DNA from 2 places in the Pseudomonas sp. CFBP 8772 genome. Region 2 is predicted to be linked to the other one. Evidence: predicted binding sites of a transcription regulator. Region 2 holds the regulator's gene; the other holds the start of a gene.

Region 1 (7,821 bases), on a different contig from region 2:
GAGCCTTGGTTGAGCTGCAGCAGGTTGCGGATGTTGATGTCGGTGCTGCCCACTTCCATGGAAATCGACACCGGGATATCAAGGATCACGTCCAGGTTCGGGCCGTCCAGGCTGACCGCGCCGTTGCTTTTTGGCAGGCCGCCAAACTCTTCCATCGTCATGCGATTGGCGTTGTTGCCGGCGTCGGCCGCCAGCAGCGCGTCGATGTCCGCTTGCCCGTCCCCGGCCTCACCCAGTGCAGCCGCCCACTCGTCGGCAAGAGCCTGGTCGTCAGCGGAATTCATTTCGTTGTCATTAGCCATGGTTGTCCTCGGGGAACTGTGATTCGTTTACGCAGCGCATTCGTTTTGCCGGCGACGGAGGGTCACCGGCGTTCTATGGGTTCGACGACTTGCAGGGCGAGGTTGCCCTTGTGCGAACCCAGTTTGACCTTGAAGGAAGGCACGCCGTTGGCGCGCATGACCAGGTGTTCCGGGAGATCGACCGGAATCACGTCGCCCGGCTGCATGTGCAGGATGTCGCGCAGTTTGAGCTGACGCGTGGCGACTGCGACGCGCAACGGCACCGACACGTCGAGCACGTCCTGCTTGAGCGCGTTGACCCAGCGTTCGTCCTGATCGTCGACATCCGACTGGAAACCGGCATCGAGCATTTCGCGCACCGGCTCGATCATCGAATACGGCATGGTCACGTGAAGATCGCCGCCACCGCCGTCCAGTTCGATATGGAACGTGGACACCACGATGGCTTCGCTCGGGCCGACAATGTTGGCCATGGCCGGGTTCACTTCCGAGTTGATGTACTCGAAGTTGACTTCCATGATCGCCTGCCAGGCTTCCTTCAAATCAATGAAGGCCTGATCCAGCACGATGCGCACCACGCGCAGCTCGGTCGGGGTGAATTCACGCCCTTCGATCTTGGCGTGACGGCCGTCGCCGCCAAAGAAGTTGTCCACCAGCTTGAACACCAGTTTGGCGTCGAGGATGAACAGCGCGGTGCCACGCAGGGGTTTGATCTTGACCAGATTGAGACTGGTCGGCACGTACAGCGAGTGCACGTATTCGCCGAACTTCATCACCTGCACGCCCCCCACGGCCACATCGGCCGAGCGACGCAGCAGGTTGAACATGCTGATGCGGGTGTAACGGGCGAAACGCTCGTTGATCATTTCCAGGGTCGGCATGCGCCCGCGGACGATGCGATCCTGACTGGTCAGGTCGTAACTCTTTACGCTGCCGGGGTCGGCAACGCTATCGGTCTGTACCAGACCGTCGTCGACGCCATGCAACAGCGCGTCGATCTCATCCTGGGACAGCAGGTCTTGCACGGCCATGTCGTGGTCCTACTGCAGTACGTAGTTAGTGAAAAGTACCTGTTCGATCACGCTCTTGTTCAGCTCTTTCTGGCCCACTTCCTGGACCACGGCTGCCGCCTTCTGGCGCAGCATTTCCATGCCCACCGGCGTTGCGATGGTATCGAATGGCTGACCGGAGAACATCATCACCAGGTTATTACGGATGACCGGCATGTGCGCTTTCAACGCTTCGAGGTCGGCCTTGTCACGGGCCAGCAAGGTGATGCTGACCTGCATGTAGCGCTGACGGCCATTGACGTTGTAGTTGACGACGAAGGGTGGCGTCAGAGGTTCGAAGATCGCCTCTTTTTTGGCATTCGCCGCTTCGGCAATGGCAGCTGCATCCGGCTTGCTCTCGGCCTTATGCATGATGAACCAGGTCGCGCCTACCGACACACCAACGGCCAGCAGCAGCCCCACCACGATGAGGATGATGACTTTCAACTTGCCCTTTTTTGCAGGGTCCGCCACTGCTGCGTCGTCACTCTTTGCCATGCCAATAATCCGTCACTATCCAAGGGGTTCGGTGTTGCGTGACAGAGGAAGAGCAAGGGTTGTGCCACATGGGCGGCTTCAAGCTGCAAGTAATGAGCGGCAAGTAACAGCAAAAAGCGGCAGCGCCCGAGAAACCGGGGTCTCCCACGCACTACCGCCTTTGATCTTGCCTTTACTTGCCGCTTGCCGCTAACCACTTGCCGCTACTGACAACGCCCAAGCGTTGGCAGGGCGTTTTCAGGCGTAGTAGTCAACCGCGCTTGAACCCACGACGGTAAGCGGCGCGTTGGCAGCGGCCGAAGCGGCATCCACCGGAGCTCCGTCGGCGATGAGGTCGCTGCCGCCGACACCGCTGCTGCGGTCACTGCCGCCGTTGCGTTGCCCGTCACCGCCCGACTGCTGTTGAGCCTGTTGCTGCCAGCCCTGGGACTGGTCGGAGACGTTGACGTTGACCTGACCCATGCCCTGCTGAACGAAGGAATCACGCAGGCGCGACATCTGGCTTTCCAGCGCTTCGCGCACGCCGACATGGGCACTCATGAACGTGACCTGGGTCTGCTGGTCCGCCGCCATATTGACGCGGATGTCCAGACGGCCCAATTCAGCGGGCTCCAGCTGAATGTCCGCCTGCTTGAGGTTCTGGCTCGACAGGTACATCACGCGGTTGACCACGCCTTCGGTCCAGCCCCCCTGATTCATCGCCAGTGGCTGATTGAGCAGTGGCGTGGCCGGGGCCGACGCCGTGGTGTTCTTCACCTGAGCGGCCTGGGACAAGGCCGCCAGTCGATCAGCAAAGTTATCCATCCGCGTATCGCTGGTGGCGCCCTTCACGTCTTTCAGGCCGTCAGCCAGCAGGCCGCTGAATGCTTTGTCGCCGCCGCCTTCGGTGGTGCTCTTGTCCACGGGCTGGTCACCCAGCGCCGCCAGGTTATTGGCCAGCAGCTGCGAAGGATCGGCGTTCGGGTCTTGCTTGCCCCCGCCTTTGCCGTCGCCATGCACGCCGTTATTCTGCGCCGTCTGCTGCGCCTTGTTTTCCAGGGCGACTTGCACGGCGGTCAAGCCTTCCAGCGGATCGGCAGAGGGATCGAAATCGTCGCCGGCTGCGTCGGTCGCGTCGGTCGGGGCTTGCACCGAAGGAGGCGGCATCACGGGCAGCGCGGAGGCGAGAAGCGCCGGATCCACTACGGGCTCAACGGCAGGCGCGACGGCCACAGGCTCTTGAACCGCCGGCGTCACGGCCAGTGTCGGGTCAAGCACGGGATCGACCGAAGGCGCATCCGCCACCGTCGGATCCTGGCCGGTGTCGGAGGCGTCGTCCTTATCGTCGGCGTGGCCCTTGCCCGCGCCGGGCTCATCGTCCGCTTTGCCGTTCACCGGCTTGGCAGGCAACCCATTGCCGTTATCGGCAACGGTCTTGTCATCGGCGGCAGACGTATGGCTGACGGCGGGCTTGTCGTCCGCTGCCGAACTCTTGGCGCTTGCCGCTTTTGCCGTCGCGTTGTCCGCGCTGTGGGACTTGACCGGCGCCTGCTTGGCGAACACGTCAGAGAAGCTGGAAGTGTTGTGCTTGACGGGGTCCGGCGCCTTTGCCGCCGAGGTATTCCCGGCTTTCTGGACTTTGGCCGCTGTCAAAGCCGTCAGTAATGGGTTGTTGGCGAGGGCCATGTGAATCTCCGCAAGAGCGCAATTACACAGAGACAAAGCAAATGCCGGGCCAAGTGCGCCGACTGGCTGGATCAAAGGTGGGTCAGAGGTTGAAAGCCGGGTTGGGGATACCCGGCTCAGTGGCTGGCATGGCAGAGCTGCAGTTCGTCTTCGAAAATCTTCCTGACGGCGCAGAATTCCTCCTTGATCTCGGACACCAGCAGCCTTATCCGGGCGTCGTCCGCGGCCACCAACCCGCGCCCCTGTTCTTCCAGTTGCAGGCAGAGTTCGGACAAGTGCGTAGCGCCCATGTTGCCGGTGCTGCCTTTGAAGCTGTGGGCCATGAGGCCGAGGCGTTGCAGCGAGGCGGTGGAGGCGGCAGTGAAGGAAGGGTCACGCAACAGCAGGGTCATGTCGTTGACCCGATTGACGGAATCGGAAATGAACACCTGCAGCAGCGCCGGGTATTCCGCTTCCATCACGTCACGCAGCGTGCTGAGCACGTTGAAGTCCACAGGATTATTCGACACTTGTTCACTCCTTGATCAAGACGCGCGGATTATGCCAGACCCTCCCACGCAAATTCCACGCTGGCCGTCCGCCCCTCATCGGACCACTGGCAGCGGTCGCTGAGTTGCCGGACCAGCGCAAGGCCGCGCCCGGACAATTGGGTGACCGCAGGCGGCAGCGCCAGCACCCGATCGGAATCGAAACCCGCACCGCTGTCCTGCACCCGCACTGTCAGGCGACCGCCCTCGCCGTCCGGGACGATCTGGAAATCGATGCGGATAAAACCCTCCACCAGACAATCCAGGCGTTCGGCGCGCTGCTGGTAGTAAAGCCCAAAACCTGCGGCGTCGCGCTTCAACGCCGAGTCGAGCCCGAGCACGCCGTGTTCCAGCGCATTGCTGTACAGCTCCGACAGCACGATATACAGCTCGCTGCTCTGCATGCGCAAGCCATGGACTTCCTGCAGCAGTTGCAGCAGATAAGGCAGGGGATTGAAGCGCTTGAGCGTTGCCGCGCGGTACTCGAACGAAGCGCACCAATCCAGCGGACTGGAATCGCCGCTGTCGGTATAAATGACCGAGGGCGGGCCGAGCAAGTCAGGCTCGGTAAATGCCACCTCGACCATGCTCACGTCGTCCCGCGCCTGGCCGCGAAACCGCGCCAGGGCCCACTGCACTTCTTCGATCAGCAGCGCCGGGTTGCGATTGCTCACCAGCACATTTTGCAGACGCCGGGCGCCGAACAGCTCGCCGTCCTGACCGGTGCTGTCGACAACGCCGTCGGACAGGAGAAACACCCGATCCCCCGGCCCGAAGGGATACACCTGGGTGTTGTCGTCGAAACTGCCGGCGCTCAACACACCGAGGGGCACGTTCGCCGAAATCAGCGGCGTGTGCGGCCGGCCATCGCCATGCAGCAGGTAACCATCCGGCAGGCCGCCGTTCCACACCTCGACCAGTTGCTGCTTGAAGTTCAGGCACAGCAGCGCGGCGCAGCAGAACATGTCGACCGGCAGGATGCGTTTGAGCTTGGCGTTCATCTCCCGCAGGGTTTCGGGCAAACCGTACCCTTTGGCGGTCATGCCGTAGAACACCTCGGCCAAGGGCATGGCGCCTACCGCGGCGGGCAAGCCATGGCCGGTGAAATCCCCCAGCAGCAGGTGCATGTTGCCGGACGGCGACCACGCGGCCAGCAGCAGGTCGCCGTTGAACAGCGCGTAGGGCGATTGCAGGTAGCGGATGTTGCGCGAGCTCAGGCACCCGGAGTGGGCAATCTGATCAAACACGGCCTTGGCCACGCGCTGCTCGTTGAGCAGGTATTTATGGTGGCGGGTGATCAGGTCGCGCTGGTGCAGCACAGTTTCCTGCAACACGCGCAGGCGGTTCATGGCGTTGATCTTCGCCGCCAGCACCACTTGGTTGTAGGGCTTGGCAACGAAGTCGTCGCCGCCGGCGTCGAGGCATCGGGCGAGGTCTTCGCCTTCGGTCAGCGACGTCAGGAAGATGATCGGCACCAGCGCGTCACCCGCCAGCGTCTTGATCTGGCGCGCCGCTTCGAAACCGTCCATGACCGGCATCATCGCGTCCATCAGCACCAGTTGCGGCCGCCGACGCTCGAATAGCCCGACGGCTTCGGCGCCGTCACTGGCGGTCAGAACATCATGGCCCTGGCGGCTGACGATGGCGGACAGGAGCATCCGGTCGCTGACGTTGTCATCGGCGATGAGGACCGTCAGGCGATCGGAGGCAGACGAGATCATCAGGCGGTTATGACGATGTTGAAGAGTTTGGAGAAGTTGGAGATGTCGAGGATTTTCTTGACGTCGTTGTTGCAGTTGACCAGTTGGATATCGGCTCGTTCGCCGCCGGCGTGGTCACGCAGCAGCAGGAGCATGCCCAGCGCGGAGCTGTCAAGGTAGTGGGTGTCTTTCAGGTCGACCTTGTAGCGGCTGGCCTGTTTTTCTTTGGGTTCGTAGGCGCTCCGGAATTCCTGGTGCGTCGAAAAATCGAAGCGTCCTTTGATGGTGATGGTCAGTTCTTGGCCATCGGCGGAGCGTTCGGAGGTTACTGACATTGGCAAATTCCTTGTATGAAACAGCGCCAGACGCTTGAGTTTTAGCAGCCCTTGTGAGGCGTTGCAAATCGTTAGCTTTTACTTGGGTTTCAGGGGCTCTAGATCAAGAGCGTCTGCCTCACGGCAGACATTTCGCCTTCGGCGAGTTACTTGGAAAAGCACCCCAAGTAACCAAAGGTGCTTGCTCTCGGTTGGGCCCCTCCTTCGTCGGGGTTCCTTCACTCCGGTCTCGCTCCGTGGGCCCGCTGCCATCCGCCATCCATGGCGGGGGGCAGCTCTCGCCGCATCCATGCGGCTCGGCCCACTCCACGAGACCTCCGTTCAGCCTGCACCCAAGTCGCGATTGGCGGTGTTTGGGCTTTCTATGTACGAAAATCAAAATCAGATCAAAAGCAGATCAAAAGCTTCCCGGCTAAAGCCGGTCCTACGGGTGTACGCGGTGTGAGTGGGACCGGCTTCAGCCGGGAAGAGGCCAGTCTGGCCGCCATGAATTTTGCAGCGTGCCTCCCGACGCCTTCCCGGCTAAAGCCGGTCCCGCTATGTCGTTGTCCTCGCCGTTGCAGTTGCCGTCGCCCTCGCTTTTGCTCTTCCCACACAAAAGGTCCAAACACCACAAAACGCGACATGGGTGCAGGCCGAGCGCAGGTTTTGCGCAGTGGGCCGAGCCGCATGGATGCGGCGAGAGCGCCGTCAGGACATGGATGTCCGTTCGGCGCGGGCCCACGGAGCAAGACCGGAGCGAGGGAACCCGACGCAGGAGGGCCAAACCAGGAGCAAGCACTTTTGGTTACTTTTAGTGCTTTTTAAAAGTAACTCGCCGAAGGCGAAACAATCTGCCCCCAGGCAGATGCCCTTGATCTTGATCTCAAGCCCTTAAAACTGCTCGGTCCTAGGGAGTCGCTGAACCAACTCATCCAGCAATTTCTGCTCGCGTTTATCTTCCAGCGCGCGCGCCTCATCGATATACCGCTGCACCAACTTACGCAGCCCCTCCACCCGCGCATACGCCTTCTGCCACTCTTCGCGCGCCTTGTTCAAATTATTCTGATGCCACGCCAGACTCTGACGCTGCTGCGCCACCGCCGTCTCCAACTGATTGAGAAAGCGCTGATAATTCATCAGCCACTGACCCGACACCCCATGGGCGCCCTTGTCGATCCACTGCTGCTGATAATCAGAACGAAATTTATCCAGCTCACCCAACTTGGTTTCAGCCAGCCGCACCTGCCCCTGGAAATGCCCCAGACGCTGGACGGCAGCCTTCTCGACCTTTTCTGCCATCTCGACCACCGGCGCCAGACGGCCTGCGCGACTCAGAGCCATGGCCGATTAACCGCCGGCCTGAGGATTGAAAATCTTCGCCAACTGCTCCTCACTGCTCTGCATGCTCTCGTTCTCCTGCAAGCCCTGGCGCAAATACTTCACCAACTGCGGCTGCAGCGAAATCGCCAGATCCGTCTCGCGGTCCCCGCCGGCCACGTACGCGCCGACACTGATCAAATCGCGGCTCTGCTGATAGCGCGACCACAACTGCTTGAAATACTGCGCCTGCACCATGTGCTGCGGATCGACCACAGACGGCATCACCCGGCTGATCGACGCTTCGATATCGATGGCCGGGTAATGGCCTTCTTCGGCCAGCCGCCGCGACAGCACAATGTGGCCGTCGAGCACGCCCCGGGCCGAGTCAGCGATCGGGTCCTGCTGGTCGTCGCCTTCGGACAAGACGGTGTAGAACGCGGTGA
Region 2 (7,821 bases):
GCGGCGGCCCGGGCGTGCAGACCCAGCTTGTTGATGATGGTGATTTCTAGAGCGGGCATCGCGATGGAGGTCCTTTCAGCTTAGGTCGCGGTGGCGGACCTGAACATTCTTGAGCGATTGCTGCAGGACCTGACCCAGACGTTCGGTCAGGTAGACGGAGCGGTGGTGTCCGCCGGTGCAGCCAATGGCAATAGTGACGTAGGCGCGATTGCTGGCGGCAAAGCGCGGCAACCACTTATTGAGATACGAGAAGATGTCCTGGAACATTTCTTCGACGTCGGGTTGTGCTGCGAGGTACTCGGCAACCGGCTTGTCGAGGCCCGACTGCTCGCGCAGTTCGGGTTTCCAGTACGGGTTGGGCAGGCAGCGCACGTCGAACACCAGGTCGGCGTCCACGGGCATGCCACGCTTGAAGCCGAAGGATTCGATGAGGAAGGCAGTGCCCGGTTCGGGTTTGTTCAGCAGGCGCAATTTGAGAATGTCGCGCAGCTGATAGAGATTCAGGTGCGTAGTGTCGACCGTCAGATCAGCCAGATCGATGATCGGGCCGAGCAGGGTCTTCTCGTCACGAATGGCTTCGGCCAGCGAGCGCGTTGCCGTGCTCAACGGATGACGGCGACGGGTCTCGGAAAAACGCTTGAGCAGGGTAGGTTCATCTGCATCGAGGAACAGCACGTCGCACTGGATGTGGCGGGCGCGTACCTCGGCGAGCATGCGTGGGAATCGGGTCAGGTGACTGGGCAGGTTGCGCGCGTCAATCGAGACCGCCAGTAAAGGCTCGGCCAATTCGGTGTTGATCAGTGCGCGCTCGGCCAGCTCCGGGAGCAGGCCGGCGGGCAAATTGTCGACGCAGTAGAAACCGCTGTCTTCAAGGACGTCGAGGGCCGTGCTCTTGCCGGAGCCGGAGCGGCCGCTGACGATGATCATGCGCATGATCAGTGACCGTTCTGGACGTCGAGCACGACGCTGTAAAGCTCTTCGTCGGTTTTGGCGGCGCGCAGGCGCTTACGCACATCGTCACGGTCGAGCATGCTGGCGATCTGGCGCAGCAGTTCCAGGTGAGCATCGGTGGCCGCTTCCGGGACCAGCAGCACAAACAGCAGGTCAACCGGCGCGCCGTCGATGGCGTCGAAATCGATGGGTTTCTCGAGATGCAGCACAGCGCTGACAGGCGTTGTACAGCCCTTCAGGCGGCAGTGGGGAATGGCGATGCCATTACCGAAACCGGTGGAGCCGAGTTTTTCACGGGCAATAAGGCTTTCAAACACCACCTGTTCATCAAGATCGGGCACTTGCTTGCCGATCATGCTGGCGATGTTTTGGAGTACGGCTTTTTTGCTGCCGCCTGGCACGTTCACGAGTGAACGGCCAGGGGTCAGAATATTTTCAAGTCGGATCATGAGTGGGGAGTGTCAGCGAGCAGTCGCGCCTTGCAGCAGACTTTGCTGTTTTTCCTTATGTTTTTTGAGTTGGCGGTCAAGCTTGTCGGCAAGCAGGTCAATGGCTGCGTACATGTCGTCGTGTTCGGCGTTGGCAACCACTTCAGCGCCAGGAACGTGCAAGGTGGCTTCGATCTTCTGCTTGAGCTTCTCGACCTCCATCGTGACCTGCACATTCGTGATCTTGTCAAAGTGGCGTTCCAGTCGGGCGAGCTTCTCGCCGATGTAGGTACGCAGAGGTTCGGTCACTTCCAGCTGGTGTCCACTGATGTTGACTTGCATACAGCTTCTCCTTCGTTGCCAGTGCATTAAGAGGCAGGCGTAATGCCTGCCACTGGAACACTTTGACGTGTGACCTTTACATCAGTCGCTTGCGTTCGCTGGACGGCGAGATCCCAAGGGATTCACGGTACTTGGCGACTGTGCGACGGGCCACTTGAATGCCTTGTGCTTCCAGTAAACCAGCGATCTTGCTGTCACTCAACGGCTTTTTCTGATTTTCCGCAGCGACCAGTTTTTTGATGATCGCGCGAATCGCCGTGGACGAGCATTCGCCGCCTTCCGAGGTGCTGACGTGGCTGGAAAAGAAATATTTGAGTTCGTAGATCCCGCGTGGGGTGTGCATGAATTTCTGCGTGGTGACCCGGGAAATCGTCGATTCGTGCATGCCGACGGCCTCAGCGATGTCATGCAGAACCAGCGGCTTCATGGCCTCGTCGCCGTACTCGAGGAAGCCGCGCTGGTGTTCAACGATTTGCGTCGCCACCTTCATCAGCGTCTCGTTACGGCTTTGCAGGCTCTTGATGAACCAGCGCGCTTCCTGCAGCTGATTGCGCATGAACGTATTGTCGGCGCTGGTATCGGCACGACGCACGAACCCCGCGTACTGCGGATTGACCCGCAGGCGCGGCACGGATTCCTGGTTCAGCTCCACCAGCCAGCGCTCGTTGTCCTTGCGCACGATGACGTCAGGCACAACGTATTCGGCTTCACTGGACTCGATCTGCGAGCCGGGGCGCGGGTTGAGGCTCTGGACCAGTTCAATGACCTGCCGCAGGTCGTCTTCCTTGAGCTTCATGCGGCGCATCAGCTGCGCGTAGTCGCGGCTGCCCAACAGATCGATGTAGTCGCTGACCAGCTTCTGCGCTTCCGCCAGCCACCTGGTTTTGGCCGGCAACTGACGGAGCTGCAGCAGCAGGCATTCGCTCAGGTTGCGAGCGCCGATGCCCGCAGGCTCGAACTGCTGGATGCGGTGCAGAACGGCTTCGATTTCGTCCAGCTCGATATCGAGCTCAGGATCGAAAGCGTCGAGCAATTCTTCCAGTGTTTCGTCGAGGTAGCCCTGGTTGTTGATGCAGTCGATCAGCGTCACGGCGATCAGGCGATCGGTGTCCGACATCGGCGCGAGGTTGAGCTGCCAGAGCAGGTGGCTTTGCAGGCTTTCGCCAACGGAGGTGCGGGTGGTGAAATCCCACTCGTCATCGTCATTGCTGGGCAGGCTGCTGGCGCTGGTCTGATAGACGTCTTCCCACGCGGTGTCGACAGGCAACTCGTTGGGGATGCGCTCGTTCCAGTCGCCCTCATCCAGATTGTCGACGGTAGGCGCCGATTCCTGGTAGGTGGGTTCCTGAACATCAGCGTTGGGCTTTTGCTCTACGTTATCCGCCAAGGGGTCGGCGTTGTCGAAATCGTCGCCTTCCTCCTGCCGTTCCAGCATCGGGTTCGACTCCAGCGCCTCCTGAATCTCCTGTTGGAGATCCAGCGTCGACAACTGAAGCAAGCGGATTGCCTGTTGCAGCTGAGGCGTCATCGTCAGCTGCTGGCCCATTCTCAAGACTAGCGAAGGTTTCATGGCAGGGCTTAACACCTTATTCGCCGGCGCACTGCGCGCCATTTACTACCAGGGCGCCGAGGGCGCCAACTTAAGCAAATTATATGCCTGAAGCTGGAGGGTTTGCCTAGAGTGTGATGACAATTAAAAAACGAGGTCGGCGATAGGGCGCGTTGCGGCGTACCGCACAACCTCGTGTCATCACTGCGGTTACAGGCGGAACTCGTGACCCAGATACACTTCCTTGACCAATTGGTTGGCCAGGATGGATTCGGCGTCGCCTTCGGCAATTAGCTGCCCATCGTTGACGATGTAGGCGGTTTCGCAGATATCCAGCGTTTCACGCACGTTGTGGTCGGTGATCAGCACGCCGATCCCTTTGGCCTTGAGGTGGTGAATGATCTGCTTGATGTCGCCTACGGAAATAGGGTCAACACCGGCAAAAGGTTCGTCGAGCAGAATGAATTTCGGCGAAGTGGCGAGGGCGCGTGCGATTTCCACGCGGCGACGTTCACCGCCCGACAGGCTCATGCCCAGGTTGTCGCGAATGTGGGTGATGTGGAATTCCTGAAGCAGGCTTTCCAGCTCCTTGCGACGGGCAGTGCGATCGAGCTCCTTGCGGGTCTCCAGAATCGCCATGATGTTGTCCGAGACGGAGAGCTTGCGGAAGATCGACGCTTCCTGTGGCAGGTAGCCAATACCGGCGCGTGCGCGGCCGTGCATCGGCTGGTGGCTGACGTCCTGGTCGTCGATCAGGACGCGACCCTGATCCGCCTGAACCAGGCCGACGATCATGTAGAAGCAGGTGGTCTTGCCGGCGCCGTTGGGGCCGAGCAGGCCGACGATCTGGCCGCTCTCGATGGACAGGCTGACGTCACGTACGACCTGGCGGCTTTTATAGGCCTTAGCCAGATGTTGGGCTTTCAGCGTTGCCATTACTGGGCCTTCTGCTGGTCGGTTTTCTTTTTCGGCTGGATGACCATGTCGATACGAGGGCGTGGGGCGGTGACCTTGGTGCCATTGGCACGACCGGCGTTCACGACCTGCTTGACGGTGTCATAGACGATTTTCTCGCCTTCGGACGTGTTGCCGTCGTTGACTACTTTGGCCTTGTCGATCAGCACGATGCGGTTCTGAGCCGCGAAGTACTGGATGGTGACGCCCCAAGCCTGAACGATCGGTTTGTCCACCGATGGCTTCTGCTCGTAATAGGCCAGGTTGCCCACGGACGTGAACACGTCCACGTCGCCTTGCGGTGTCCGGGTGATGGTCACGGTGTTGCCGGTGATCTTCATCGTGCCCTGGGTGATGATGACATTGCCCTTGTAAGTGGCGATGCCTTGCTTGTCGTCCAGTTGCGCGTCATCCGACTGGATGTGGATGGGTTGATCGCGATCCGTCGGCAGAGACCAGGCGCTCGCGCTTCCCAGTGCTGCGCCCAGGCCGAGCAAAAAAGGAAGGGTTTTAACGAGCCTCATACTGTCCTCTTACGTTGGATAGCAGGTTCATCCTGCTTTCTTTCAGATACGCTTTCATACCCTTGCCGGTCGTTACACCGCCAAGGCCGTCGATTCTAACGGGTTGGGCAGTCTCCGCATATTGCTTCTGCGGGAATACAGTCATGCGGCTGCTGGTGATGATGGTGGTGCGGTTCTTTTCATCGGTGCGGTTGATGCGCACCGAGTCGATCAGCTCGACGTGATCACCCCCCGGCGACACTTCGGCGCGAACGCTCTGTACGTGCCACGGGAAGGTCGAACCTCGATACATCTGCAGCACCGGCGTGGTCATCAGGGTGACGTCGGTGGCTTTCAAGTGCTCGACCTTGTCGGCGGTCATGTCGTACTGCATGGTTCCGTCGGGCAGGTACTGAATGCTGTGGGCGTTGGTCGCGTAGTAATCGACAGCGCTTTCATCCACGGCAGCCTTGGGTTGATCGAGGAAGCTTTCCGGACTGATGTTCCAGTAGCCGACCGCTGCCAGCAGCAATGCCAGCACACCGAACAGCAGAAACGAACGAAACTTTTTGCTCAGCATAAATGCACTTCTATAGGTAGGCGGCATGAGCCGCTTCGAGGTTGCCCTGAGCCTTCAAGATCAACTCGCAGAATTCGCGGGCAGCGCCTTCGCCGCCACGTGCCTGGGTAATGCCATCGGCATGCTCGCGGACAAAGCTGGCAGCATTGGCAACGGCCATGCCCAGGCCGACCCGGCGAATGACCGGCAGATCAGGCAGATCGTCACCCAGATACGCGACCTGCTCGTAGCTTAGATTCAGTTGCTGCAAAAGCTCGTCGAGGACCACGAGTTTGTCTTCGCGGCCCTGATAAAGGTGCGCGATGCCGAGGTTCTTCGCTCGCCGCTCAACCACCGGGGTCTTGCGCCCGCTGATGATGGCAGTGGTCACGCCCGAGTTGATGAGCATCTTGATGCCCTGGCCGTCGAGGGTGTTGAACGTCTTGAACTCGCTGCCGTCTTCGAGGAAATACAGGCGCCCATCGGTGAGTACGCCATCGACGTCGAAGATCGCCAGTTTGATGTTCTTGCCGCGTTGCATCAGGTCATTCATATCGGCGCTCATTTACATGACGCCTGCGCGAAGCAGGTCTTGAAGGTTGAACGCGCCAACCGGGCGGTTGTTCTCGTCGACCACAATAAGTGCGCCGATCTTGTTGTCTTCCATGATTTTCAAAGCTTCGGCCGCGAGCATTTCCGGCCGTACAGTCTTGCCATGGACGGTCATCACTTCATCAATGGTGGCCAGGCGTATGTCGATCGGGCGATCCAGTGTGCGACGCAAGTCACCGTCCGTGAAGATACCGGCAAGGCGTCCGTCGCTCTCGAGGATGGCGGTCATGCCCAGCCCCTTGCGGGTCATTTCCATCAGCGAATCGCGAAGCGGCGTGCCCCGCGCAACCTGCGGCAGGTTGGCGCCAGTGTGCATCACATGCTCGACCTTCAACAGCAGCCGACGACCCAGCGCACCGCCCGGGTGGGAGAAGGCGAAGTCTTCGGCGGTGAAGCCTCTGGCGTCCAGCAGTGCAACGGCCAGGGCGTCGCCCATGACCAGCGCCGCCGTGGTGGAGGAGGTGGGCGCCAGATTCAGCGGGCAGGCTTCTTTTTCGACCCGCGCACTAAGGTTGACGTCGGCGGCTTTGGCCAGCGTTGAGTCCGGGTTGCCAGTAAGGCTGATCATCTTGATGCCCAGACGCTTGATCAGCGGCAGCAACGTGACGATCTCGGCCGTCGTGCCCGAGTTGGACAGGGCCAGAATGATGTCGGCGCTGGTGATCATGCCCATGTCGCCGTGGCTGGCCTCGGCCGGGTGCACGAAAAACGAGGGAGTGCCGGTGCTGGCGAGGGTCGCGGCGATCTTCTTGCCGATATGGCCCGACTTGCCCATGCCGACCACGACCACGCGGCCCTGACTGCCCAGGATCATGTCGCATGCGCTGATGAAATCGGCATTGATATGCGCAAGCAGACCTTCCACGGCTTCTATTTCAAGGCGGATGGTGCTCTGTGCCGATTCAATCAGATTGCGCGCATTGGACATATCGGAAGGGGTCGCTTGGTCAAAAGCCGGGGATTATAGCGGCAATGTTCAAAAGCCTCACGCTTCATCGTTGCTGTTTGTTTAATGAAAGGACACGTCCTTCAGCAACTGCGTGATAAAGGCTGGCGATGGGTACGAAAATTCCACACCGTCCTTAATACCCTTCTTTGTTTGCGACTTGACACGTTGAAGCTTGGGCGGCGTGCGAGAGCGGTGGTATAGTCCGCCGCTTGTTCGGCCCCTCCAAAAGTGTGTCGTTCGTCAAGAACGCGGCATCTGAGAGACAGGTTGCATCGCAAGGAGTTTAGATGAGTGCCGATAACGCCTACGCGGTCGAGCTGAAGGGCGTTTCCTTCAAGCGCGGTGCGCGCAGCATCTTCAATAATGTGGACATCAGCATCCCCCGGGGCAAAGTCACCGGCATCATGGGGCCGTCCGGCAGTGGTAAAACCACCCTGCTGCGATTGATGGGAGCACAACTGCGTCCCAGCGCTGGCGAAGTCTGGGTCAATGGCCAGAATCTGCCCAAGCTTTCGCGCAGCGATCTTTTCGACGCGCGCAAGCAGATGGGCGTGCTCTTTCAGAGCGGCGCACTGTTCACCGACCTCGACGTTTTCGAAAACGTGGCGTTTCCGCTGCGGGTTCACACCAAACTGCCTGAAGACATGATCCGCGACATCGTCCTGCTGAAGCTGCAGGCGGTCGGGCTTCGTGGGGCCGTTGATCTGATGCCCGACGAGCTGTCGGGTGGCATGAAGCGTCGTGTTGCGCTGGCGCGTGCCATCGCGCTGGATCCCCAGATCCTCATGTACGACGAACCCTTCGTAGGCCAGGACCCTATCGCCATGGGCGTGCTGGTACGGCTGATCAGGCTGCTGAATGACGCGCTGGGTATCACCAGTATCGTGGTGTCCCACGACCTCGCCGAGACCGCGAGCATCGCCGACTATCTCTATGTCGTCGGTGACGGTCAGGTGCTGGGGCAGGGCACACCG

What was found. The regulator sigma-54, encoded in region 2, starts transcription at its own class of promoters, with help from an activator protein. The targets are predictions, from matches to a motif close to ANTGGCATNNANNTTGCTNT.
Region 1: IFT99_RS00380 (flagellar hook-length control protein FliK) is a predicted target of sigma-54. The motif match lies at 3,549-3,568, and genes of this name have one in related genera.

The regions. Positions count from the first base shown of each region.
Region 1 is NZ_JACYUI010000001.1:85,484-93,304, reverse strand. Features, by position in the region: gene fliN (flagellar motor switch protein FliN) at 1-302, opposite strand, end outside; gene fliM (flagellar motor switch protein FliM) at 365-1,333, opposite strand; gene fliL (flagellar basal body-associated protein FliL) at 1,343-1,849, opposite strand; gene IFT99_RS00380 (flagellar hook-length control protein FliK) at 2,087-3,514, opposite strand; gene IFT99_RS00375 (Hpt domain-containing protein) at 3,631-4,023, opposite strand; gene IFT99_RS00370 (ATP-binding SpoIIE family protein phosphatase) at 4,053-5,762, opposite strand; gene IFT99_RS00365 (STAS domain-containing protein) at 5,762-6,076, opposite strand; gene fliJ (flagellar export protein FliJ) at 6,950-7,399, opposite strand; gene fliI (flagellar protein export ATPase FliI) at 7,406-7,821, opposite strand, start outside.
Region 2 is NZ_JACYUI010000005.1:213,013-220,833, forward strand. Features, by position in the region: gene IFT99_RS12935 (HPr family phosphocarrier protein) at 1-59, opposite strand, end outside; gene rapZ (RNase adapter RapZ) at 76-933, opposite strand; gene ptsN (PTS IIA-like nitrogen regulatory protein PtsN) at 936-1,400, opposite strand; gene hpf (ribosome hibernation-promoting factor, HPF/YfiA family) at 1,413-1,721, opposite strand; gene IFT99_RS12955 (RNA polymerase factor sigma-54) at 1,798-3,291, opposite strand; gene lptB (LPS export ABC transporter ATP-binding protein) at 3,481-4,206, opposite strand; gene lptA (lipopolysaccharide transport periplasmic protein LptA) at 4,206-4,748, opposite strand; gene lptC (LPS export ABC transporter periplasmic protein LptC) at 4,735-5,307, opposite strand; gene kdsC (3-deoxy-manno-octulosonate-8-phosphatase KdsC) at 5,318-5,851, opposite strand; gene IFT99_RS12980 (KpsF/GutQ family sugar-phosphate isomerase) at 5,852-6,826, opposite strand; gene IFT99_RS12985 (ATP-binding cassette domain-containing protein) at 7,135-7,821, shown strand, end outside.